DNA from 4 places in the Pseudoalteromonas sp. RWi3 genome. Region 2 is predicted to be linked to each of the others. Evidence: predicted binding sites of a transcription regulator. Region 2 holds the regulator's gene; each other region holds the start of a gene.
What was found. Region 2 encodes sigma-54, which starts transcription at its own class of promoters, with help from an activator protein. Its sites were predicted from a motif close to GTTGGCACGNNNNTNGNNT; they were not measured.
Positions count from the first base shown of each region.

Region 1: ACFI4Z_RS10360 (YggN family protein) is a predicted target of sigma-54. The motif match lies at 3,002-3,020, and genes of this name have one in related genera.
Region 3: glnA (glutamate--ammonia ligase) is a predicted target of sigma-54. The motif match lies at 3,156-3,174, and genes of this name have one in related genera.
Region 4: ACFI4Z_RS08440 (DUF1328 domain-containing protein) is a predicted target of sigma-54. The motif match lies at 4,037-4,055, and genes of this name have one in related genera.

Region 1 covers NZ_JBHNYL010000006.1:133,314-139,618, reverse strand. Annotated here, with positions in the region: gene ACFI4Z_RS10380 (iron-containing alcohol dehydrogenase) at 1-861, opposite strand, end outside; gene ACFI4Z_RS10375 (LysR family transcriptional regulator) at 1,031-1,900, shown strand; gene ACFI4Z_RS10370 (glutathione peroxidase) at 1,968-2,450, shown strand; gene ACFI4Z_RS10365 (PA3496 family putative envelope integrity protein) at 2,487-2,675, opposite strand; gene ACFI4Z_RS10360 (YggN family protein) at 3,070-3,867, shown strand; gene ACFI4Z_RS10355 (aminotransferase-like domain-containing protein) at 3,930-5,372, opposite strand; gene ACFI4Z_RS10350 (DMT family transporter) at 5,510-6,305, shown strand, end outside.
Region 2 covers NZ_JBHNYL010000011.1:37,080-43,384, forward strand. Annotated here, with positions in the region: gene ACFI4Z_RS13960 (KpsF/GutQ family sugar-phosphate isomerase) at 1-894, shown strand, start outside; gene kdsC (3-deoxy-manno-octulosonate-8-phosphatase KdsC) at 895-1,446, shown strand; gene lptC (LPS export ABC transporter periplasmic protein LptC) at 1,443-1,997, shown strand; gene lptA (lipopolysaccharide transport periplasmic protein LptA) at 1,987-2,520, shown strand; gene lptB (LPS export ABC transporter ATP-binding protein) at 2,517-3,242, shown strand; gene ACFI4Z_RS13985 (RNA polymerase factor sigma-54) at 3,311-4,807, shown strand; gene hpf (ribosome hibernation promoting factor) at 4,837-5,124, shown strand; gene ptsN (PTS IIA-like nitrogen regulatory protein PtsN) at 5,129-5,581, shown strand; gene rapZ (RNase adapter RapZ) at 5,602-6,305, shown strand, end outside.
Region 3 covers NZ_JBHNYL010000010.1:26,957-33,261, forward strand. Annotated here, with positions in the region: gene glnL (nitrogen regulation protein NR(II)) at 1-949, opposite strand, end outside; gene ACFI4Z_RS13275 (DUF4124 domain-containing protein) at 1,034-1,546, opposite strand; gene glnA (glutamate--ammonia ligase) at 1,693-3,099, opposite strand; gene typA (translational GTPase TypA) at 3,606-5,429, shown strand; gene ACFI4Z_RS13290 (CBM9 family sugar-binding protein) at 5,727-6,305, opposite strand, start outside.
Region 4 covers NZ_JBHNYL010000004.1:257,752-264,056, reverse strand. Annotated here, with positions in the region: gene lepB (signal peptidase I) at 1-474, shown strand, start outside; gene rnc (ribonuclease III) at 477-1,154, shown strand; gene era (GTPase Era) at 1,144-2,076, shown strand; gene recO (DNA repair protein RecO) at 2,096-2,782, shown strand; gene pdxJ (pyridoxine 5'-phosphate synthase) at 2,798-3,529, shown strand; gene ACFI4Z_RS08445 (hypothetical protein) at 3,582-3,773, opposite strand; gene ACFI4Z_RS08440 (DUF1328 domain-containing protein) at 3,827-3,997, opposite strand; gene ACFI4Z_RS08435 (OadG family protein) at 4,515-4,760, shown strand; gene oadA (sodium-extruding oxaloacetate decarboxylase subunit alpha) at 4,771-6,305, shown strand, end outside.

The sequences.
Region 1 (6,305 bases), on a different contig from region 2:
TGGTAAAACAATCGCAAGTGTTTGCGCATGGTCTAGACCATATACTGCGGTCATTTCATGGCCCAGCATATGCGTTGCCCAATCTTGTGGTACACCAGCACCAATTAAACCATTAAGCGCCATCGTAGCTGACCACATAACATTTGCACGTACTTGGTAATTATCAGGATCACTAAATGCTTTAGGGCCTTCTTCAATCAGCGTCATTAAAATACCTTCAGCAAAACGGTCTTGTAACTTAGCACCCACATCATAGGTTAAGTATTGCTCCATAGTGTGCACAAATGCATCAACGATACCGTTAGCAACTTGGCGCTCTGGTAATGAGTAAGTAACTGCGGGATCAAGTACTGCGAATTTTGGCAACACTAATGGACTAGCAAATGGTAGCTTATCGTGACTTTCAAGATTCGAAACAACACTATTGCCATTTGATTCTGAACCGGTTGCCGGTAACGTCAACACTGCACCCAGAGCAATGGCTGATTTAATTATCCCCCCTTTAGCAAGAATATCCCACGGCTCACCATCATAATTTGCTGCTGCGGCTATAAATTTACTGCCATCAATGACTGAACCACCACCCACAGCGAGAATGAAGTCAATGTGTTTTTCCTTTACTACACTAACGGCTTTCATACATGTTTGATAACTTGGATTTGGCTCTATGCCTTCAAATTCAAACCAAGTATGTTCATTAAGTGCTTCAACAACCTGGTCGTATACACCATTACTTTTAATACTTCCGCCACCATACGTCACTAATACGTTAGCATCTGCTGGGATTTCATTTTTAATTTTCGCGATTTGTTGTTCACCAAAATGAATTTTGGTCGGGTTAGCAAAACTAAAATTTAACATGCTTGCTCCATTGCTTTGAAGAGGCTCAATTTAGATGAGCGAAATTATTTAACTCATTCATTGTAGGCATTTGAGTCTTTAATTAAAGACGGCAATCGGGCAATCACTTTTGCACAGCTGCAATAATTAATGCAATATATGTATATTACTTACCTTTTGAGATAAAATAATGTGGCAAGGTTTAGATGAGTTTTTACATGTAGTTGAGCATGGTAGCTTTACTAACGCAGCAAAGGCGATGGACGTTTCAACCTCACATATAAGTCGACAGGTTCAGCAATTAGAAAACCGCTTAGGCTCACTATTATTTCAACGCACCACCCGCAAAATCAGCCTCACTGATGCAGGGAGAGAGTATGCAATAAAGCTCAAAGCAATCAAACAAGAGTTACTCGATGCCAACACCCAACTGCAAGGGGAACAAAGGCAGCCTAAAGGTTTAATTCGTATTACTGGTGCCGGTGAGTTTGTTGCAAACAAAGTGGCACCCAAAATAGTTGAATTTGTAAAACGATACCCTGAGGTGGAAGTCGAAATGGACTTTAACAATCGCAATGTCGATTTAGTGGAAGAAGGGTTTGATTTAGCCATTCGCTTTGGCCGTATGCAAGACTCTAATTTAATTGCTCGCCCTCTGTGCCCACGAATAATGACCTTAGTAGCTAGCCCTGAATATCTAGCCGCCAATACATCACCACAGACCCCCTTACAACTGATTGATCACAATTGCCTGATTGCTATGAACAAACGTTGGCGATTTAGTTTTGACGGTGATATCAAAGAAGTAAAAGTCAATGGAAACTGGCGTAGCAATCACCCTCAAGCACTGCTCAATGCAACATTAGCTGGCTTGGGGATTGCACATTTAGCGAGCGATATTGTGCAGCCTTATGTGGCATCGGGTAAATTAGTTACATTGCTTAATGAGTTTCAAGTCAGTGATAATGCCTCATGGCTAGTGTACCCCCGTAAAGATTTAATGCCGTACCGAGTCAGACTTTTAATAGAGCATTTGCTGGTCAGCTTTAACAATGCTTAAATTTTATTCTTTAAGTCTTTAGCTACTCAGGATAGAATTTAATCAACAACAATAATAAGCGTTCATTATGAAAGATTTTTACCAACTCAGCGCAACTAGCCTACAAGGGCAACAAGTTGAATTTAATGACTACAAAGATAAAGTTGTGCTTATAGTTAATACCGCAAGCCAATGTGGCTTTACTCCTCAATACGAAGGACTGCAAACCCTTCATGAAAAATACCATTCAAAAGGTTTGGTTATTATTGGCTTTCCCTGCAATCAATTTGGTAAACAAGAACCCGGAGATGCAACACAAATAAAGCAAGGTTGCCTACTAAATTACGGTGTTGATTTTCAAATCATGAGCAAAGTGGATGTAAATGGCGAGCATGCTCACCCTGTCTTTAGGCATTTAAAATCTGAATTGCCAGGGTTTATAACGCGCAAAATAAAGTGGAATTTCACTAAGTTTTTAATCGGTAAAGATGGCGAAGCAATTAAACGTTTTGCACCCTTTACTAAACCAGAAGCAATTGAAAACAGCATAATTAAAGCGCTAGGTTTATAAAAAGCAATAAAGAGGCAAAAGCCTCTTTATTTTAATTTAATCGTTTAGGTACTCATCAAAGTCTTCGTCACCTAAATTTTTTCGTAAGCGTTTTTGCTCAAGGTAGTCTTCCAACTTTTTCTTTACCTTTTGCTTTTTCTTGTCGTGCTGATTACGCCCAACCATTTCGTACTCATCTTCAACAAAATCGTCATCTAGCGCATCGTAACTAAATGTCTTACCCACAACCCACTCCATAAAGTGTTTTAGACCAAAACAGTGTGATTACTGTCATTGGCAGAATTAAAAATGTTTGATGTTATTTAGCTGTATAAAAAAACATCAAAGTAAAGCCATAGCCTCATCTTACAAAGGCGATATGTCAGTAATGTGAATAAATAGCGCTAAATTTGAATTCTGGAAAGTGAGAGTTTTTTATCGATACGATAAGTATTTTTTATACTTTTATAAATGTTGGTCAAAATAACTAAAATGTAGCTATTTATTTAAGATTATTATTATCACCCACCTACCACAAAAAACATAAACCCATGTTTAGTAAAGAATAAAAAGTTGGCACCAAACTTGATAACTACTAATTACACAATCGTTAAAAACAACAGTTAACAGGATTACAAAAATGAAAAAGTTACTTTTAGTCGGTTCTTTATTTATTGCTACAGGCGCAATGGCACATGATGATCACGATACCAACATCTCATTTAGTGGTGATTCGTGTGAAGTCGAGTTTCAAAACGATGTAAGAATTTTACCAAGCGAACTTGAGATTTTTACCGCTGATAATCAAAAGATGGTCTTTACCAGAAATGCCGATTTAGTGATTAACGGCCAAACAATGCAATTGAACAGCCAACAGCGTCAAGCTATTACTAATTACTCAGATAGTTTACGCAGCCAGCTACCAGAAGTCGCTAACATTGCCCTTGATGGTGTAAAAATCGCGGGAGTAGCTATTGAAGAAGTAGCCAATGCTTTTAACATCCAAGGTTTTGATAGCATTAATGATCTTATGGCTGACATTGAAGTTGAAGTTGAAGACACATTTTACCAGCAAGGCGCATTTGTAATGGGCCAACAAAGCTTTAACGAGTTTGGTGAAAACTTTGAACACCACTTTGATGAACAAATTGAAAGCGCTGTTGAATCAGCCATGATGCAATCAATGGGCAGTATTTTAATGGCTCTTGGTTCAGAATTAATGGGTTCTGGCGGTGATATGCAAGCATTTGAAGAACGTATGGAAAATATGGGCTCACAAATTGAAGAGCGCGTTCAGGCACAAGCGGATCAATTAGAAAAACGTGCTGATGCATTGTGCGGAAATTTTTCAACTATTGCAGAGCAAGAGCAACAACTTGTAAAACTAGTCCCTGAGCTTAAAAGCTACCAATTATTCACTTATAAACAAAATAACTAACTGTTATTTAAAAATTTGATATCCCTTTAGCAGCAATGTGGTTTTACCCCATTGCTGCTTTTTTATTTCTTCGCTAAATGTAACAACTCACCGAGTTTCGCAATCGCGTTTTCAAAGCGCTCACTCCAAGGTAAACCATAGCTTAGTCGTATGCAGCTCCGATACTTGTTTGTCGCTGAGAATATGTAACCAGGAGTAATACTGATCCCTTCATCTAATGCTAAATGAAACAATTTAACACTGTCGTAATCTTTACCTAAATCAATCCAGATCACGCACCCTCCTTGCGGATCACTAATTCTCACAGTGGTTGGTAACGACTGCTGCAAACACCAGATCATTCGCTCTTTATTACTACGCAGCTTTTGCCTGAGCAGCTTTAAATTACGCTCATACTCGCCACTGGCAACAAACTCATACAGCGTCCACTGATTGATCAATGAGGTGGAGCAACTAAATGCTCGCTTAAAACGGCGGGCTTTTGGCGCAAACTGGCCTGCAATGAGCCAGCCAACTCGATAACTGGGTGCCGCGGTCTTCGAAAATGAAGCACATGTGATAACTAATCCTTTTTTGGAATATGCTTGCGCAGGTGTACCACGCTCAGCGCCAAAGTATAAGTCGCCATATACATCGTCTTCAATCAACACAACATCATGTGACTCTAATAGCTCCACCAATTGCTTACGTTTATGATTGGGCATAAAACTGCCGACAGGGTTATTAATCGAAGTTGAAAAAACACATGCTTTAATATCGTGATCATTCAGCGCCTGAGTGAGATCATCAAGCCAGATCCCGTCATCTGGACATAAAGGGATCTCCAAGGCTTTTAAGCCCAAACTTTCGATCAACTCGATGATACCAAAATAACAAGGAGATTCGATCGCAATCACGTCTCCTGCTTTAGCAACACATTTAAGCGCGATCGATAAGGCTTCTTGTGCACCATTGGTGATCACTAATTCTTGGTTATCTATACCAATACCAAAATCTAAATAACGATGAATGAGTTGTTTTTTTAGCGGTGCGTAACCATCTATTGCTCCATAGTTAATTGCTCTACTGCCTGCCATAGACATAACTCGGCGCATTGTGCGTGCTAGCATTTTATCTGTTGGTGCTGCTGCTACAGGGTTCGCAATACCAAAAGGCACCACATCCGCTTTGTGAATAGCATCATAGACTTGCTCAATCAATACCTGCATGTTTACCGACACCGGTTCTCGGCTTAATTTGATCCGCTTTGGTCTTGCCAGTTGAACAGCGGCTGCTTTTAAGAAGTAACCCGATTTTTCACGTGCCTCGACTAAGCCTTGAGCTTCAAGCGTTTGATAAGCAAGCTTAACGGTTGGAATACTGACAGTGAGTTTATCTGCCATTTTTCTCAACGAAGGTAACTTCTCACCAGGCAACAACGTACCTTGATCACTCAGCTCGCGCACTAACTGCATTACTTGTTGATATAAAAAGTCCTGATTACCTTTACTCACCACTAGTGACATAGCATTGATCCTTTTTAACCCTGATAGCCATAAAATCTGTATAGGTTACATTTATGGTTTTCTGTGTATGTTAAGTATACACAACCGCTCTAAAATACACACTTAATCTACACCCTCCATCAACCTGGAACAATGCCATGAAAAGTATTGCGCTTTATCTTGTTACTGTACTCATTTGGGGCTCAACATGGCTCGCTATTGAATTTCAATTAGGTGATGTCGCCGTTGAAGCATCGCTGTTTTATCGGTTTTTACTTGCCGCTATTTTAATGTGGTGTTGGGTAAGCGTTAAAAAGTTACCCATGCAATACGCCAAAAAAGATCATTTATTCTTTGTCTTATTAGCCTTGTGTAACTTTGGTTTAAATTACCTAATGTTGTACTGGGCGCAAAATCACTTAACTTCAGCCATGGCGTCAATCGCTTTTTCATTACTGTTATTAATGAATATTATCAATACGCGCTTATTTTTTGGCAAACCGATCGCTAAACGTATATATTTCGGTGCCCTTTTAGGGGTAATAGGTATTGCTTGCTTATTCTGGCCACAGCTGCAGCAGTTCAACCTGAATAATGAGGTGTTGGTCGGTTTACTACTTGCCCTCACAGGTACCTTTGTGGCTTCATTGGGTAATATGGTGAGCGTGAGAAACTCCAAACAACACATTGGCGTAATGCAAGGCAATGCTTGGGGTATGCTATACAGCGCAGTTGGCTTATTTGTTTACTTGCTTGTCAGTGATGCAAGTATGAGCTTTTCAGCACCAGCGAGTTACTGGTATTCATTAATCTATTTAGCCGTATTTGGCACTGTTATCGCGTTTGCTTGCTATTTCGCACTACTTAAAAATATTGGTCCAGAGCGAGCAAGCTACGTTATTGTTTTGTTTCCATTGGTAGCAGTAACTTTGAGTACATTATTTGAAGGCTTTA
Region 2 (6,305 bases):
TATCTAGATGATAGCTTTAATAAAGCATGCCAATTAATGTTTCAATGCCAAGGGCGAATAATTGTTGTTGGTATGGGCAAGTCGGGTCATATTGGTAACAAAATTGCTGCAACACTTGCAAGCACTGGTACCCCAGCTTTTTTTGTTCACCCGGGCGAAGCAAGCCACGGCGATTTAGGTATGATCACTCAAAATGATGTCGTTATGCTTATATCAAACTCCGGCGAAACCAGCGAAGTGCTTAATATTATTCCTGTTATCAAGCGCATAGGGGCTAAAATTGTTGCTATGACAGGTAACCCAAGCTCTTCGATGGCAAAATGGGCGGATGCGCATGTTTGTATAAAAGTATCACAAGAAGCCTGTCCGCTTGGGTTAGCCCCTACAGCAAGCACAACTGCCACACTTGCTATGGGTGATGCTATTGCAGTTGCTTTACTTGAAACCAGAGGCTTTACCGCGGATGACTTTGCGCTTTCTCATCCTGGCGGAAGTTTAGGCAAACGTTTGTTACTGTGCTTGAAAGATTTGATGCACGATGGTGATGCAACGCCTATCATTAAAGATAACCAGCGCATAAAAGATGCCTTGATAGAAATGTCAGCCAAAGGACTAGGTATGACCGCTGTTGTGAATGAAGCTGGACAACTAACAGGGCTATTTACCGATGGTGATTTACGCAGAATTTTAGAACAACGTATTGATATTCATAACACCCTAATCAGTGAGGTTATGACGCGTTCATGTACCACAGCGACAGCCGATATGCTTGCCGCTGAAGCGCTAAACATCATGGAACGTAAACGAATAAATGGCCTTATTGTTATTGATGATAACCAACACCCTATTGGTGCACTTAATATGCAAGACTTGCTAAAAGCAGGAGTTTTATAAATGCAGTTTGCTGATTTATATCAACCACTAAGTAAAGATACCCAGACCCGCGCTAAAAAAGTAAAGCTACTAATCTGCGATATTGATGGTGTTTTTTCTGATGGCCGAATTTACCTTGGTAACCAAGGCGAAGAATTAAAAGCCTTTAACACTAAAGACGGCTTTGGTATTAAAGCTTTAATAAAAAGTGGTATTGAAGTGGCAGTGATTACAGGGCGTCATTCACACATTGTTCAGCAGCGAATGACTAGTCTAACTGTTAAGCATATTTATCAAGGCCAAGAGAATAAATTACAAGCCTATCAAGAGTTAAAAGATACATTGGCTTTAACTGATGATGAAATTGCTTACATTGGTGATGATGGCCCTGATTTACCTGTAATGGAACAAGTTGGTTTTGCTGTAGCGGTTAATGACGCTCACCCGTTGATAAAACGAATAGCACATTACACAACCATGCTACCGGGTGGGTTTGGTGCGGTCAGAGAGCTTACTGATTTACTGATGCTTGAAAATGGCCTACCGCTGACGAGTACAGGGACTAGCTCATGAATAGTGCGCGTTTAATTTTAAGCGTACTATTTATAGGCTGTATGGTTTGGCTTTGGTATCCATACTTTAACCAATCTAACACACAGCAGCTCGTTGAAGAGGATATTATTGCAAAACCTGATTACACAGCTGTCGCATTAAAACAAACAGCCTTTGACGAGCAAGGAAAAATAAGCCACAAAGTAACTGCTGCAAAAATGGAACTATATCAGCAGTTAGGGTTTACTTACTTTGAAGAGCCTATTTTTACTTTATATAATCAAGAGCAAATGTGGCAGATTAATGCAGCTGAGGCCACATTATATGAAAATAACCAGCTGATTTTAGAAGGCAATGTGACGGCAATTAACCTTACAGAAAATGCCATGATAGATCATATTAATGCCGATAACATCCAGGTTGATATTGAGCTACAAACCATGAGTTCAGAACAACCTGTAGAGTTAGTCGGGCCTGATTTAAAAATTACTGGGCGTGGACTAAAAGCCGATTTAAAAGCCGAAGTAATTGAATTAATTAACCATACGCGAACCATATATTATGACCAATAAACTTGCCCAAATGCTTGTAATTCCAAGCCTATTCATTGCTTACTCAAGTGTTGCGCAAAGTGAACTTCCCGCTGCAAACCAAGTATCAATAAGTGCCGATAAACAGCAAGCACAGCTAAAATCTAATGTCGGTATTTTTGAATCGAACGTAGAAATAATCCATGGCGCACGGCGCATTACTGCTGACCGCTTAGAAGTACATAAACGCGACAAGTTAGGTGAGAATAAGCAACTGCTTATTGCAACAGGCAGTCCAGCTTATTTCGAAGAAAAACAAGATGACGGTTCAATCATGAGTGCCAGCGCAAACGAAGTTCGTTACGATGTAGCTGAACGTTACTTAACCCTAATTGGTGATGCCCAGGTTACTCAAGCAGGTCAAAAGATCAATGCTAAAAGCATCTCTTACGACATGGAGCAGCAACTAATTAGTGCGCAAAAAGATGAAAACTCAGATGACCGCGTACATACTATTTTAGTGCCCATCGAAAATAAAAAAGCAAAGTCAAAAGGTCAGCCATGAGTACGTTAAAAGCTGAATTTTTAGCTAAAAGCTATAAAGGCCGCCAAGTTGTAAAGAGTGTGGGTTTAGAAGTAAGTGCAGGAAGCATTGTCGGTTTACTAGGCCCAAATGGTGCAGGTAAAACGACCACTTTTTATATGATTGTTGGTTTAGTACCGAGCGACAAAGGCAAAATAAGCATTGATGATAACGACATTACATTACTGCCTATGCATAGCCGTGCACGATTAGGTATTGGTTATTTACCGCAAGAGTCATCTATTTTTCGTAAATTAACGGTTTATCAAAACTTGATGGCGATATTAGAAACACGAAACGATTTAAATAAGCAAGGCCGAGAACAAGCTCTGGATGGCCTGCTGGATGAATTTAGCATACAACACATTCGCGATAGCCAAGGTATGGCGTTATCAGGTGGTGAACGCCGCCGAGTTGAAATTGCACGCGCATTAGCCGCAAACCCTAAATTTATTTTATTAGATGAGCCTTTTGCTGGTGTTGATCCAATTTCAGTGTTAGATATAAAGAAAATAATTGAACACCTTAAAAACCGAGGCATCGGGGTGTTGATTACAGATCATAATGTACGAGAAACCCTTGATGTTTGTGAAAAAGCCTACATTGTTTCTCATGGTGAGCTAATTGCTTCAGGCACTCCTGAACATGTGCTTGCCGACCAAACAGTACGCGATGTTTATCTGGGTGAGCAATTTAGGCTATAAACCAACGTTCAGCTAACTATCTGCTAAACTTAATTCTGATTACATAATAAAAGGATTGTTAAAGATAAATGAGGCAATCACTCCAGCTGCGCATGGGCCAGCAATTGACAATGACACCTCAGTTACAACAAGCTATTCGTTTGTTGCAACTCAGTACATTGGATCTACAACAAGAAATTCAGGAAGCACTCGACAGTAATCCTTTACTAGAAGTTGAGGAGCATGAATTTAGTGATGAAACTGCAGGCAAAAATGAGCAAAAACAAGACACTGATGAAGTAACAGTCAGTGCATCTGCTGATGAAACACCAAGTGAATACGAACAAGAAAGTAGTGAAGCACTCAGTAAAGAAACTGTCAGCGACGAAATGGCCATGGATGTAACATGGGATGAGTACATGAGCGCTGCGCCTTCTAGCTCATCAGGACCAATGCCTGAAGATGAGTCTATTTACCAAGGTGCTTCCACTGAAACGCTGCATGAATACATTATGTGGCAGCTACAATTAACGCCATTTAGCCCGACCGATGAAGCCATAGCCATTGCTATTGTTGAAGCGATTGATGAATCGGGTATTTTAACATTGAGCTGCGAAGACATTGTTGAAAGTTTAAACAAAGATAATAACGAAGAAGAAATAGAACTTGATGAAGTTCAAGCTGTTTTAAAACGCATCCAATTGTTTGATCCAATAGGGATTGCCGCACGCAGCTTACAAGAGTGTTTATGTATACAACTGAATCAATTCGACCCTGCAACGCCATGGCTTGCAGAGACTAAAATGATTTTAACCGAGCATATCGATCTTTTAGCAAGTCGTGACTATCGCACTTTGATGAAAAAGACTAAGCTTAAAGAAGATGAGCTAAAAGAAGTCATGACACTGATACACAGCTTGAACCCTAAGCCCGCAGATACTATTGTGCGCGAAGAGTCTGAGTATGTTATCCCTGATGTTTCAGTGAAAAAAGTTAAAGGGCGCTGGATGGTGGAATTAAATCCAGAAAGCATGCCTAAAATTAGAGTGAACAGCCAGTATGCCGCCATGTCTCGCTCAGTAAAATCGAGCAGTGACAGTCAGTTTATTCGTTCGCATCTGCAAGAAGCAAAATGGTTTATTAAAAGCTTAGAAAGCCGTAATGAAACATTACTCAAAGTAACTAATTGTATAGTGAAACAGCAGCAAGGTTTTTTTGAACACGGCCCCGAAGCTATGCGCCCGATGGTACTAAATGATGTAGCAGAAATGGTCGAGATGCATGAGTCAACTATCTCACGCGTAACAACTCAAAAGTATATGCATACACCACGTGGTATTTTTGAGTTGAAGTACTTTTTCTCTAGTCACGTAAGCACCGAAAATGGCGGGGAATGCTCTTCTACAGCTATCCGTGCATTGATCAAAAAGCTTATTAGCGCAGAAAACTCAGCGAAACCATTGAGTGATAGTAAAATTGCAGATATATTGGCTGAGCAAGGTATCAAAGTAGCTAGACGCACAATTGCAAAATATCGTGAGTCTCTAGCTATTCCACCGTCAAATCAAAGAAAGAGTTTGATTTAAGGCGTAAAAAACAAAGAAGGAAAATGCTTATGCAAATTAACTTAACTGGTCGCCACGTAGAAATTACCGATTCACTTAGAGACTATGTACACAATAAGTTTGCGAAGCTTGAAAGGCACTTTGATAGTATTAATAATGTACATGTGATTCTTGACGTAGAAAAATTAAGTCAAAAAGCAGAAGCCACAATACATGTTAGCGGTGCTGATTTATTTGCTTCAACTGAACATCAAGATATGTATGCTGCGATTGACGGACTGATTGATAAATTAGACCGCCAAGTAATAAAACACAAAGAGAAGCACGCTCGACACTAATACTATGAAATTAAGTTCACTTACTTCTGAGGACTGCAGTAAAGCTGCGGTCCTTTTTAATAGCAAAAAACGAATTCTAGAATTTATTAGCCAATTGGCTCATGAAAAGCTTCCTCACCTCACACAGCAAGAGATCCTTAACGCATTATTAAATCGGGAAAAGCTTGGTAGCACAGGCATAGGTCGAGGTATTGCTATACCACATGGTCGCATGAGTGGCGCACAATCTCCTCTAGCATTAATCTTAGTGAGTGAAACCCCCATTAACTTTGATGCAATTGATAATCGTCCTGTCGATATTTTTGTAGCACTGATCGTACCTGATGGAGATTGCCAACTTCATTTGAAGACGTTAGCAACAATTGCTGATAAACTTAACGATAAAGAGTTTTGTAAACAACTACGTAGCGCAAAAACAGATCAGGATTTGTATCAAGTTATTGTTGAGCATTCATAAGAAAGTGAAGGAGAGGTTACATGGAATTGATTATTATCAGTGGGCGGTCTGGTTCAGGTAAATCCGTCGCGCTTCGCGTACTAGAAGATCTTGGCTATTACTGTGTTGATAATATTCCGGTCAATTTACTCCCTTCTTTAGTTCGAAGTGTGTCAGAGAATTACGATAAGATTGCAGTCAGTATTGATGTGCGTAATTTACCCAAAGAACAAGAAGAGTTCAACGACATCCTTGAGTATTTGCCTGGCTTTGCAAATCCAACTTTGTTTTATCTCGATAGTGATGATCAAACACTTATCAAACGCTTTTCTGAAACTCGTCGATTACACCCTCTTTCTATCGATAGTTTGCCGCTTGATTTGGCCATTAAACAAGAAAAAATATTACTTGATGTACTAATAACTCGCGCTGACTTTATCTTAGATACCACTGAGCTCAGTGTGCATCAGCTGGCCGAGTCGATCAGAGAAAAGATTTTAGGTAAAAAAGATAAAACACTGATCATAACATTTGAATCTTTTGGCTTTAAACACGGCATACCTAAACAAGCTGATTATGTTTTTGATGCACGCTTTTTACCTAACCCACATTGGGAACCGGAGTTAAAGCCCCTCACAGGTTTAGACCAGCCTGTAAAAGATTACTTAGCAAGCCACAGCATAGTGCAAAAATTTACTTGGCAAATTCAAACGTTTGTACAAACTTGGTTACCGCATTTAGAGCG
Region 3 (6,305 bases), on a different contig from region 2:
CTTCTTTGTTGGTGATCATCGGATAGAAGAGAGTCTCTCTAATACTGCTATCTATTCCTGGTCCGTTGTCTGATATTTGGATCAGCAGTGCTTTTTTAGGCGCTTTTCCGGGCCTGCGCTGTTGATGGTTTATGCGTGTTTTTAGCTTAATCACACCTCCATCAACAAGTGCTTGCTGAGCGTTGCGAACAATATTTAATACCACCTGTTGAATTTTCCCTTGATCTATATAAACGTCGGGAATGCTCGGGTCGTAATCTTTTTCTAAGCTAATATTGTTATTACTATCAAGTGTACTTAATTTAACAACCGATTCTAACGTTTGGTGAATGTTACCGTATGTCTTTTTTAGTAACTGATTCGGCCCTAACAATTTATCTACGAGCTCACGTAAGCGATCGGCTTGTTCAATTATAAGTTCAGCACATTGGTCTCGCTCTTGCTGATCAACCTCATACTGCAATAATTGCGCCGCTCCGCGTATTCCACCAAGGGGATTTTTTATTTCATGGGCAAGACCCCGTATTAAGTTACGTGCAGCTTGGTATTGGTGCATCTGATTGGAAGCTTGGTCGTGGCGAATTTCATCATCTGTTTGACGACATTCAAATAAAATATAAAACGCATCATCAAGCTTTACACGTCGTGCGCTAATGGCTAACTTTGCATGGCGAGAATCTACGAACACCACGTCAGCTCTATGCTGGTGGCAATCTACTCCGTCTATAAGTGAGTAGTGAGCTATACGTTTAAGGTCTACAGAGTGGTAGTTAAATAAACTATCGAAAGGTTGGTTGAGCATCCGTTTTGGGCTGAGCCCTAATAACTCACTGGCGCTGTCGTTTACATAAACAAGGGTAAAATCTTTGTCTACCAAAATCACGGCTGTGGTTAGGTTTTTCCAAATACTGGCGAGTAACTCAGGATTAAATTTTTTATTATCGGGCATGTTGCACCATTTTAGTGCGTTGATGATAAGGCCAGCTTAGCATAGTTTATTTATCAGCAAGCGCGATAAAAACGACTCTACAGTTTATAATGCTGACTGCCTATGCATAAAAAAGACACTGCTTGGGCTCACAGCGATGATCTTACCCTTGGGGTCAAATAGCTTAACCTGTAAAGAATGTTCACCTCGGTCAACATTACGAAGCGCAAACGTATTAGTTGCACTTGGTTGAGCATGTGCGATTCCATCAACGAATAATTGAACTTTAAAGTCACTTTCAAAGCGAGGGGTTACGCGACTATTTACATAGACCGAACCGGTATTCTCTCGGATAGTTTGCTCATTTTCTGGCGATGCTATTTCTATCTTAAAAGGTTTTATAGCAGTCGGCTTAGTTTCATTTAAAATACTGGTATCCGTTGTTGGCATTGAGAGAACTTGGCTTGTTAGTTTGACTTCCACCGCCCCAGGTCTGGGCGTGTCTGAAAAAACGAGTACGCCATTTTTATCTTTCCACGAATAAATCTTCTTATCACCAGCATGACTGTAAAGACTGAATAATATGATTATCAACAAACCAATAACGGTAATCTTCACTTTTAGGCCAGCCTTGCACTTCAAAAAAACTGCTTAAACTTTAGTGGAAAAAATTACTTTTTGCCATAAAAAAAAGCCCGACAAGCGGGCCTTGAGAACACACATTAAGACTTGTCTATGACCTAGACAATTCTATCTACAACGCATTAAACACTGTAGTACATTTCAAACTCAACTGGGTGAGTTGTCATGTTAAGCTTTTCAACTTCTTGAGACTTAAGATTGATGTATGCATCGATTAAGTCATCAGTGAATACGCCACCTTGCGTTAAGAATTCACGGTCAGCACTAAGTGCTGCAAGCGCTTCGTCTAATGAAGCTGCAACTTGTGGAATTTCAGCTGCTTCTTCTGCTGGTAAGTCGTATAAATCTTTGTCCATTGCATCGCCAGGGTGGATCTTGTTTTTGATACCGTCAAGACCAGCCATAAGCATTGAAGCAAATGCAAGGTAAGGGTTAGCAGTTGGATCAGGGAAGCGTACTTCGATACGACGACCTTTTTCTGATGGTACCACTGGGATACGGATTGAAGCAGAACGGTTACGTGCTGAATATGCAAGCATTACTGGTGCTTCAAAACCTGGTACTAAACGCTTGTAGGAGTTAGTTGACGCGTTAGCAAAAGCGTTGATTGCTTTAGCATGCTTGATGATACCACCGATGTAGTAAAGTGCGTCTTCAGAAAGACCGCCGTACTTGTCGCCTGCGAATAGGTTAACGCCATCTTTTGCTAAAGATTGGTGACAGTGCATACCTGAACCGTTGTCGCCAACGATAGGCTTAGGCATAAATGTCGCTGTTTTTCCATATAAATGAGCCATGTTATGAATAACATATTTCATTTCTTGGATTTCATCAGCTTTTAATACCATAGTGTTAAAGCGAGTAGCAATTTCGTTTTGACCAGCTGTTGCAACTTCGTGGTGATGCGCTTCAACAACTTGACCAAGCTCTTCAAGCACTAAACAAGTAGCTGAACGCCAATCTTGTGAAGAATCAACTGGTGAACATGGGAAGTAACCGCCTTTAACACCTGGACGATGGCCTGAGTTACCGCCTTCGTAATCTTTATCAGAGTTCCATGCAGCTTCTTCAGCATCAATTTTATACATTGAACCTGACATGTCAGTTTTATATTTAACGTCATCAAATAGGAAGAACTCTGGCTCTGGGCCGAAAAGCACAGTATCAGCGATACCAGTAGAACGCATGTATTCTTCAGCGCGTTTTGCAACAGAACGCGGGTCGCGCTCATAACCTTGTAATGTAGATGGCTCCACAACGTCACAACGAACGATTAATGTTGCTTCTTCTGTGAATGGGTCAAGCTTTACTGATTCAGCAACTGGCATTAATACCATGTCTGATTCATTGATGCCTTTCCAACCTGCGATTGAAGAACCGTCGAACATTTTACCGTCTTCAAAGAAGTCTTCATCAACTTGGTGATGAGGAATAGAAACGTGTTGCTCTTTACCTCTAGTATCTGTAAAGCGTAAATCAATGAACTTAACGTCATTTTCTTTAATAAAATCTAAAACCGATTGTGACATGTGTCCTCCAACTGTTGGGTTTTATTATTGCTGCATAACTGCTTTTGAGTTTAAGTAAGCTGATTTTGTGCCAGTTTTATAACCGATTGTTTATAGTGCGGAAAAATAAAAACACCTGAAATACTAATAAACAAAAGCACCAATTTGGTGCGTAAATGTTGCTTTTTGGTGCAATGTTTACGATGCGTGTTTGCTGACAATTTAATCACTTGAAATTAGCATAACCTAAATGCGAAAGACTTCCAAAAATATCCTAAAAATAGTCAATATGACCAAAGTGAGCTAAATAATTGAAATTTAATTCATATATTTGTCATATATAAAACAGATACTTAGTAAAAGTATTGAGAAAGTTTTGAAATTTATATTGGATAAACTTTCATCCATGTCATTAATGAGGGATAATATGCGCCCTTTTAAATCCTATGCTGGGACATCTGGTGAAAACGCAGATGAGTGCGTAGATCTTGCAGGATCAATGAGAATAAACTTCTCTGAGTAAATATATGAGCATCGAACAGTTAAGAAATATAGCGATTATCGCGCACGTTGACCATGGTAAAACAACTTTGGTTGACAAACTACTTGAGCAATCAGGTACATTAGAAACACGCGGCGGTAACGAAGAGCGCGTGATGGACTCAAACGACATTGAGAAAGAACGTGGTATTACCATTTTGGCTAAAAACACGGCCATCTCTTGGAATGACTACCATATCAATATCGTAGATACCCCGGGACACGCCGACTTTGGCGGTGAAGTTGAACGCGTACTTTCGATGGCTGACTCAGTATTATTACTTGTTGATGCTCAAGAAGGTCCAATGCCACAAACGCGTTTCGTAACGCAAAAAGCATTCGCGCAAGGCTTAAAGCCAATCGTTGTTATCAATAAAATTGATAAGCCAGGCGCTCGCCCAGATTGGGTTATGGATCAAATCTTTGATTTATTCGACAACCTTGGCGCAACTGACGAACAGTTAGACTTTAAAGTAATCTATGCATCAGCTATCAATGGCTGGGCAACACTAGATTTAGACGAGCCATCAGACAACATGGAACCTATGTTTAAGATGATCGTTGACGAAGTATCACCACCGGATGCAGATCCTGAAGGTGACTTCCAAATGCAAATCTCTCAGCTTGATTACAACTCGTATAAAGGTGTAATCGGTATCGGCCGTATCAAACGTGGTTCTGTTGCGCCTAACCAGCAAGTAACGATTATTGGTGCTGACGGCACTACTCGTAACGGTAAAATTGGTTCAGTTCAAAGCTACCTAGGTCTTGAGCGTATTGATACAGATAAAGCTTTCGCAGGTAACATCGTAACCGTTACTGGTCTTGGCGAATTGAAGATTTCAGATACTGTTTGTTGTCCTAACAATGTTGAAGCGTTACCACCACTGAGTGTTGATGAGCCAACAGTAACAATGACGTTCTCTGTAAATAACTCTCCGTTCTGTGGTAAAGAAGGTAAGTTCGTTACATCACGTAATATCCGTGAGCGTTTAGACAAAGAATTAGTACACAACGTTGCACTTCGTGTTGCAGATACTGATAACCCAGATAGCTTCCGAGTATCGGGCCGTGGTGAGTTACACCTAGGTATCTTAATCGAAAACATGCGTCGTGAAGGTTACGAGCTTGCTGTATCTCGTCCAGAAGTAATCTTACGCACTGTTGATGGCGTGTTAGAAGAACCGTATGAAACACTAACAATTGACTGTGAAGAAGAGCACCAAGGTTCTATCATGGAGCAAATTGGTCTTCGTAAAGGTGAACTGACTGATATGGCACCAGATGGTAAAGGCCGTATGCGTATGGACTTTATGATCCCAAGCCGTGGCTTAATCGGTTTCCAAACCGAGTTCATGACGTTAACATCGGGTTCTGGTTTACTATACCACACGTTCGATCACTACGGTCCACATAAAGGTGGCGAGCTAGGTGTTCGTAAGAACGGCGTAATGATTGCTAACGCAACAGGTAAAGCACTGACTAACGCATTATTCAACTTGCAAGAACGTGGTCGTTTATTTATCGGTCACGGTGTTGAAGTATATGAAGGTATGGTTATCGGTATTCACAGCCGCGATAACGACCTGACTGTTAATGCACTTAAAGGTAAGCAGCTTACTAACGTTCGTGCATCTGGTACTGATGAAGCACAAACACTTACACCAGCACTTAACTATTCACTTGAGCAAGCGCTTGAGTTTATTGCTGATGATGAGTTAGTAGAAGTAACACCTGAGAACATTCGTATTCGTAAACGTCATTTAACTGAAAATGAGCGTAAACGTGCGGGTCGTGCTCCTAAATCATAATCTATTAATTTAGAAAACAATGATTTTAAAAGCCGCTATATTGCAAAATACAGCGGCTTTTTTGTTTTTAAAGCAAGAGAAACTTTCAGTTTTTAGTTATTAGTATTGAGCTCTAAAAGCGCAGTGCCTCTTAACCTTTTTGTGAATAATTTACTTAAATATTTTTTGCACAAGGCGAAGAGCATGAGAAGTGAAAGAGTGAAAGCTAAAACAGCCTATAATGCGAAGTATCTATAATTGTTGGTAGGGTATTTTTTCGTTGGGTTTCGCTGCGCTCAACCCAACCTACACACAAACTCACATCAATTTTTTTGGTAGCAAAGTGATTTTGCCAAACACGTCGGCATCGATATAGCCGAGGTTGCGGCTGCCGTTAACAGGCTGTACTTCGTGTGAACCCATAAAGTGCTCACGCACTTTACTGCCGTCGTTATCGCAGTAGGCGAGCATAAAGCCGACGACTTGCTTTGGCGTTAATTTAAGCGGGGTGTTTTGCGTGCCTTCTTGATAGTCATTTGGGTAGAGCTTTATTGCCACTTCCCAAGTTATATTGTAGGGAGCGCTCGTATTACGCTGCCAGCGACTGACTAAGTGGTCTGTGTATAAGTGAGGCTTTTTATCTGGACCGAAATCTGCGGCTTGGTTGTCAAGACCAATATGATAGGCAAATGCTGTATGGTTAAATTGATGGTTACCGCCAGATGCGTCACTATCTATAAACACTTCTAAAGTATCATCGTCCCAGTATTTTTCGGTTGGATCTGGGTGTGTATCAATTAGTACATCATCAACAATATCGGCTTGCAAGTATATATAATCTTCATCCCATAGTAATCGGTAGCGACCTTTAAAATCCTTATCTGAGCTTGGTAGGGT
Region 4 (6,305 bases), on a different contig from region 2:
AAAATTGTATATCGAAATAAACGTTTATACATTCAGCCTAATTGTGAGCAAGGACAAGCACAAAAAGGTGATTTAATGTGTAATGAGTTTAATAAAATCGATATGGAAATCATCAACCGCGATGAGTTTAAGCAAGGCTCTATGGATTTAGTGCGTATAAATGAAAATTTAACCACATTAGAGCACGATATTTTAATAAACCCAGAAGCGCTTGAAATGAAAGGGCGTTACTATCAACAACCGGGTACACGTTCAGATGAATGGGTAGTACCGGCAGATCATTATTTTATGATGGGTGATAATCGCGACAATAGCCAAGATAGTCGTGTATGGGGCTTTGTACCAAAAGAAAACTTGGTGGGTAAAGCTGTCTTTATATGGATGAGTTTTGAATTTGATAATGGCCCAGATGACATTTTACCAGGCTGGGTTCCAACTGGAGTTCGTTTTGAACGCCTAGGTAACATTCAGTAACAATGAAAAAAAACGTAACAGAGTTATATAACAAAATAGGGTATACATTTACTGATCAAGGACTACTTGAACAGGCGATGACCCATCGTAGTCACAAAGGGCAGCACAATGAACGCTTAGAGTTTTTAGGAGACTCTATCCTAAGCTTTGTCATTGCCAATGCACTTTATGGTAAGTTTCCAAAAGCCCGTGAAGGTGATTTAAGCCGTATGCGCTCTACTTTGGTGCGTGGTCAAACTCTCGCTGAGTTTGGTCTTGAATTTGGTTTAGGTGACTATTTACGTTTAGGCCCAGGTGAACTTAAAAGTGGTGGTTTCAGACGCGAATCTACACTTGCTGATGCTGTTGAAGCGATTATTGGTGCAGTATTTTTAGATTCAGGCATTGATGTATGTGGTGATTTAATTTTGCAGTGGTATGAGCCAAGACTCGATGCAATATCACCTGGGTTAAATCAAAAAGATCCTAAAACATTACTGCAAGAATACTTACAAGCTCGTAAATTGTCTTTGCCAGGTTACACGGTCGTTGATACCAAAGGCCAAGCTCACAATCAAACATTCACGGTTGAATGTATTGTTGAAGGTATGGATAGCATAATCTCAGTAGGTAGCTCTCGTCGTAAGGCCGAGCAAAAAGCCGCTGAAAAAGCATTGAAGATACTTAAAAATGAATCTTGATACACTTATTCAACCTCATGAAGGTGAGCTAGACACTTATTGTGGCATGATAGCCATTGTTGGCCGACCCAACGTCGGTAAATCAACATTACTTAATGAAATTATTGAGCAAAAGGTAAGTATTACCTCGCGTAAACCTCAAACAACACGCCACCGTATTATGGGTATTCATACAGAAGGTAAGCATCAAGCTGTTTATGTAGATACACCAGGGTTACACGTTGAGGAAAAGCGTGCCATTAACCGTTTAATGAACCGCGCAGCATCAAGCTCAATCGGTGATGTTGAATTAATCATTTTTGTGGTTGAAGGCACTCATTGGAATGCTGATGATGAAATGGTACTCAATAAGGTAAGCCAAAGTGGCAAGCCAGTTTTATTGGTTATTAATAAGATTGACCAAGTCAAAGATCGTGATCTTGTATTACCGCATATGAAGTTTTTAGGCGATAAGTTTGACTTTATAGGTATTATGCCTGTGTCAGCGACACAAGGTAAAAATATTAACTTGATCAAAGATGAAGTAACGAAACGCCTTCCGCCGTGTGAATTTTACTTCCCAGATGACTATGTAACTGACCGCTCAATGCGCTTTATGGCAGCTGAAGTTATTCGTGAAAAGCTTATGCGATTCATGGGTGAAGAACTTCCATACTCTGTAACAGTTGAGATTGAGCAGTTTAAGTGGCAGGAAAATGGTGTTTGGCATATCAATGGTCTGATTTTGGTTGAGCGCGAAACACAAAAGCGCATGGTTATAGGTAACAAAGGCGAAAAGCTAAAAGTTATTGGCCGTGAAGCACGTAAAGATCTTGAAGAAATGCTTGATAATAAAGTGTTCTTAGAGCTTTGGGTAAAAGTAAAATCAGGTTGGGCTGACGATGAAAGAGCCCTGCGTAGTTTAGGCTATGGTGAAGATTAACTTCAGCCTAAATTAACCTATGGATAGCGACTTCTACACAGCATACTTATTACACCGACGTCCTTACAGCGACTCACAAGTAATGCTTGATATGCTCGTAGAAGGCGTTGGCCAATTGCGAATGTTAGCCCGTATTAGTGGCCGACAAGCAACAAAGCATAAAGCACAGTTACAACCCTTCCAAACTTTACTAGTAAATTACACTGGTAAACATGATTTAAAATATATTCAACGCTTTGAATTACATGGTGCACAATCGCCACTTGTAGGTGATCAGCTTTACTGTGGCTTTTATTTAAATGAACTCACTAACCGCATTGTGCCAATTAATGAACCCATTGATTACGCTTATCAGTTATATAAAACTCACCTTGCGCAGCTAAACCAACATCCAAACTTACAAGCGGTGTTGCGCTCTTATGAATTTCAGTTACTAGAGTTGCTCGGCTATGGTGTTGATTTTACTTTCGATGCGGCGGGCGATCCAATTGATGCGGCGCACACGTATAGTTACTATGCCGAATACGGTTTTGTTGCCCAAGACTTAAAAGGGGATGGGTTTACGGGAGCTCAGTTAAATGCAATTGCAGATCATGACTTTAGTGCACCTGATGTGCTATATATGGCGAAACAATTAAGCCGTCATTTAATGAAGCCATTGCTTGGTAAAAAACCACTAAAAAGCCGTGAGCTTTTTATTAAATAATTATATAGGTAAAAAATGAAAGACATTCTGTTAGGTATCAACGTTGATCATATCGCAACTTTACGCCAAGCACGCGGCACAAACTACCCAGATCCCGCTCATGCAGCAAGTGTAGCTGAACATGCTGGCGCTGATGGTATAACTATCCACTTGCGTGAAGACCGCCGCCATATTCAAGACCGTGATGTTTATGTGATGGCCAAAACTATTCAAACACGCATGAATCTAGAGATTGCAGTAACTGATGAAATGCTGGATATCGCATTAGATGTTAAGCCTGAGTATGTTTGCCTAGTGCCAGAGAAACGTGAAGAACTGACTACTGAAGGTGGTTTAGATGTTGTAGCAAACTTTGAAAAAATTAAATCAGCTACAGCAAAGCTGACTGCTGCGGGGATCAAAGTATCGCTATTTATAGATGCTGATAAATCACAGCTGGATGCCGCAAAAGCATGTAATGCCCCATTTGTTGAAATTCATACCGGCGCATATGCAGATGCTGAAAATGACATTGATATGAATAAAGAACTTGAGCACATTCGCCAAGGTGTCGAATATGCCGCTAGTTTAGGTATGACGGTAAACGCAGGACATGGTTTGCATTACCATAACGTTAAACCCATTGCTGCAATGAAAGATATTTATGAACTAAATATTGGACATGCAATCATTGCCCGTGCAGCCATTGATGGCATTGATAAAGCGGTTCGCGATATGAAGCGCTTGATGTTAGAGGCTAGAGCCTAATTTAATCAATAAAAAACGACTCGGATGAGTCGTTTTTTATATTATGCTTGAATTAACAGTTAGTTTCTTCGGCTTTTACGCCTTCTTTAACTTCTTCACATGCATCTTCTATTTTGTTACCGACATCTGTTACTGCTTCATCAATGCGCTCACCGGCTTCTTCGGCATGATTGTCTTCACAGCCCATAATAAAAGCACTTGCGAAAAGGGCGATAACGGCAGTCTTTACTGTTGTAGATTTCATAATGTAATTCCTTGTAAATAAATAATAAATAAATCAGTATGTATATGTTTCGACTAAGGTGTTTTGCCTTGTAGCGCACCTGAAACTAGTGAAATAACTAATAATACTAAAAATATAAAAAATATAATTTTGGCAATTCCTGCTGCGGCACCTGCGATGCCACCAAAACCTAACACTGCAGCAATAAGTGCAATAACTAAAAATGTAATTGTCCAGCGTAACATTGTCGTCTCCTTGGTTTGTTAATTTGTACGAATTAGTTAATGCTAGTTATGTGCCATAAATTTAGTTGTTTATTTTCAGTGGGTTGACTTTAATTGGTAAGCGGGTGAAAAAAATGTGTAAGTAATATTTACTTTATTACGTGTAACTTATGCTTGCTGTTATATATTCCTTTATTAAGCTATTTTTTGGTAAGACCAATTTAACTTTCTTTATATTTTAATTCTGAACTAGTTGGTTTTATAAGTTAAAAATTAAAAATAGTCATGCTAATTAAGTTAGCTCATAACTTTTAGCTATATTGACTATTTTTGTAATCTATATCACAGCAAATAATACCAATATTGAGAGTGTTAAGTTAAGTGTGGGTATGTTATTTTAATATTAATTGGTTTTACCAATTTACAAAGCTTGGATAGGGTTCCTATCTTTGCTATGATTGCTGAATAATTATTTATATAAACTGGTTTATTACCCACTTGTGGTGTGGGTTGCAAATTTTGTATTTAGGGGGTCTGCATGGATATTGGTCAATCACTTGCAACAGCAGCAAATTTAATGGTTACTGGTATGGTGGGTGTTTTCATTTTTTTATCATTGCTAATTTCAGCAATTACACTCATGTCTAAATTAATGAGTCGATTTGAAGAGCCTGTGGCTGAAGCTACACGCACTCCATCGCTCAAATCTCAAGGTGTGCCTAGTGGCCACATCGCTGCAATCAGTGCCGCGATTGCTCAATACAAAAATAATCAAAAACAATAAGGGGTGTCCTATGGCTAAATTAAAACTTACTGAGTTGGTACTCAGAGATGCACATCAATCTTTGTTAGCAACACGCATGCGCTTAGATGACATGTTGCCTATAGCTGAAAAATTAGATAACGCAGGCTATTGGTCTATAGAATCTTGGGGTGGGGCAACATTTGATTCCTGTATTCGTTACCTAGGCGAAGATCCGTGGGAGCGCATCCGTGCACTTAAAAAAGCAATGCCAAATACGAAGCAACAAATGCTACTGCGTGGTCAGAACCTTTTAGGGTATCGTCATTACGCTGATGATGTGGTCGAAAAGTTTGTTGAACGAGCCCATAAAAATGGTGTTGACGTTTTTCGTATTTTTGATGCGATGAATGATGTGCGTAACCTTGAAACAGCTATCAAAGCTGCAATAAAAGTGGGTGCACACGCGCAAGGCACTATTTCATATACAGTCAGCCCAGTTCATACACTTGATATGTGGTTAACCTTAGCTAAGCAGTTAGAAGATTTAGGTTGTCACTCAATTTGTATTAAGGATATGGCAGGTTTACTTAAGCCTTATGACTGTGAGCAATTGATCAAAGGATTAAAAGAAACTGTTTCTATTCCTATCGCAATGCAATGTCATGCAACTACTGGTTTGAGCACCGCGACTTATCAAAAAGCAATAGATGCCGGTATTGATATGCTCGATACAGCAATTTCGTCTATGAGTATGACTTACGGCCACAGCGCAACAGAGACCATTGTTTCAATTGTTGAAGGAACTGATCGCGATACTGACTTGGATCTAAACCAGCTAGAAGAGATTGCAGCCTATTTTCGTGATGTTCGTAAAAAGTATGCGGCATTTGAAGGCAGTTTAAAAGGGGTTGATGGTCGTATTCTATTAGCCCAAGTGCCTGGCGGTATGTTGACTAACATGGAAAACCAATTAAAAGAGCAGGGTGCAGCTGATAAGCTAGACCAAGTACTTCTTGAAATACCACGTGTACGCGAAGACTTAGGCTTTTTACCATTAGTAACACCTACCTCACAAATTGTTGGTACTCAAGCTGTATTGAATGTACTAACTGGCGAACGTTACAAAACCATCACAAAAGAAACGGCGGGTGTGCTAAAAGGTGAGTATGGTTCAACGCCAGCGCCTATGAATAAGGAACTTCAAGAACGCGTACTTGATGGTGGCGAAGCTATTACATGTCGTCCAGCAGATGTACTTCAGCCTGAGCTTGAAACGCTACACACAGAGTTGTTAAAAGAAACGCAGGAGCAAGGATTAGAGCTAGCAGATGAACAAATTGACGATGTTTTAACATACGCATTGTTCCCTCAAATTGGCTTAAAGTTCCTGAAAAACCGTAACAACCCAGATGCATTTGAAGCAGTACCAAGTGCTGAATCAGCTAAGCAAGACAAGCCTTCTAGCAACAAGCCTAATAACAATACCGTTAAAGCAGAGCAATACAGCGTTAAAGTTGATGGCAAAGTATATGATGTTGTTGTTGCCCAAGGCGGTGAGTTAAAAGAAGTAACACTTAAAGACAG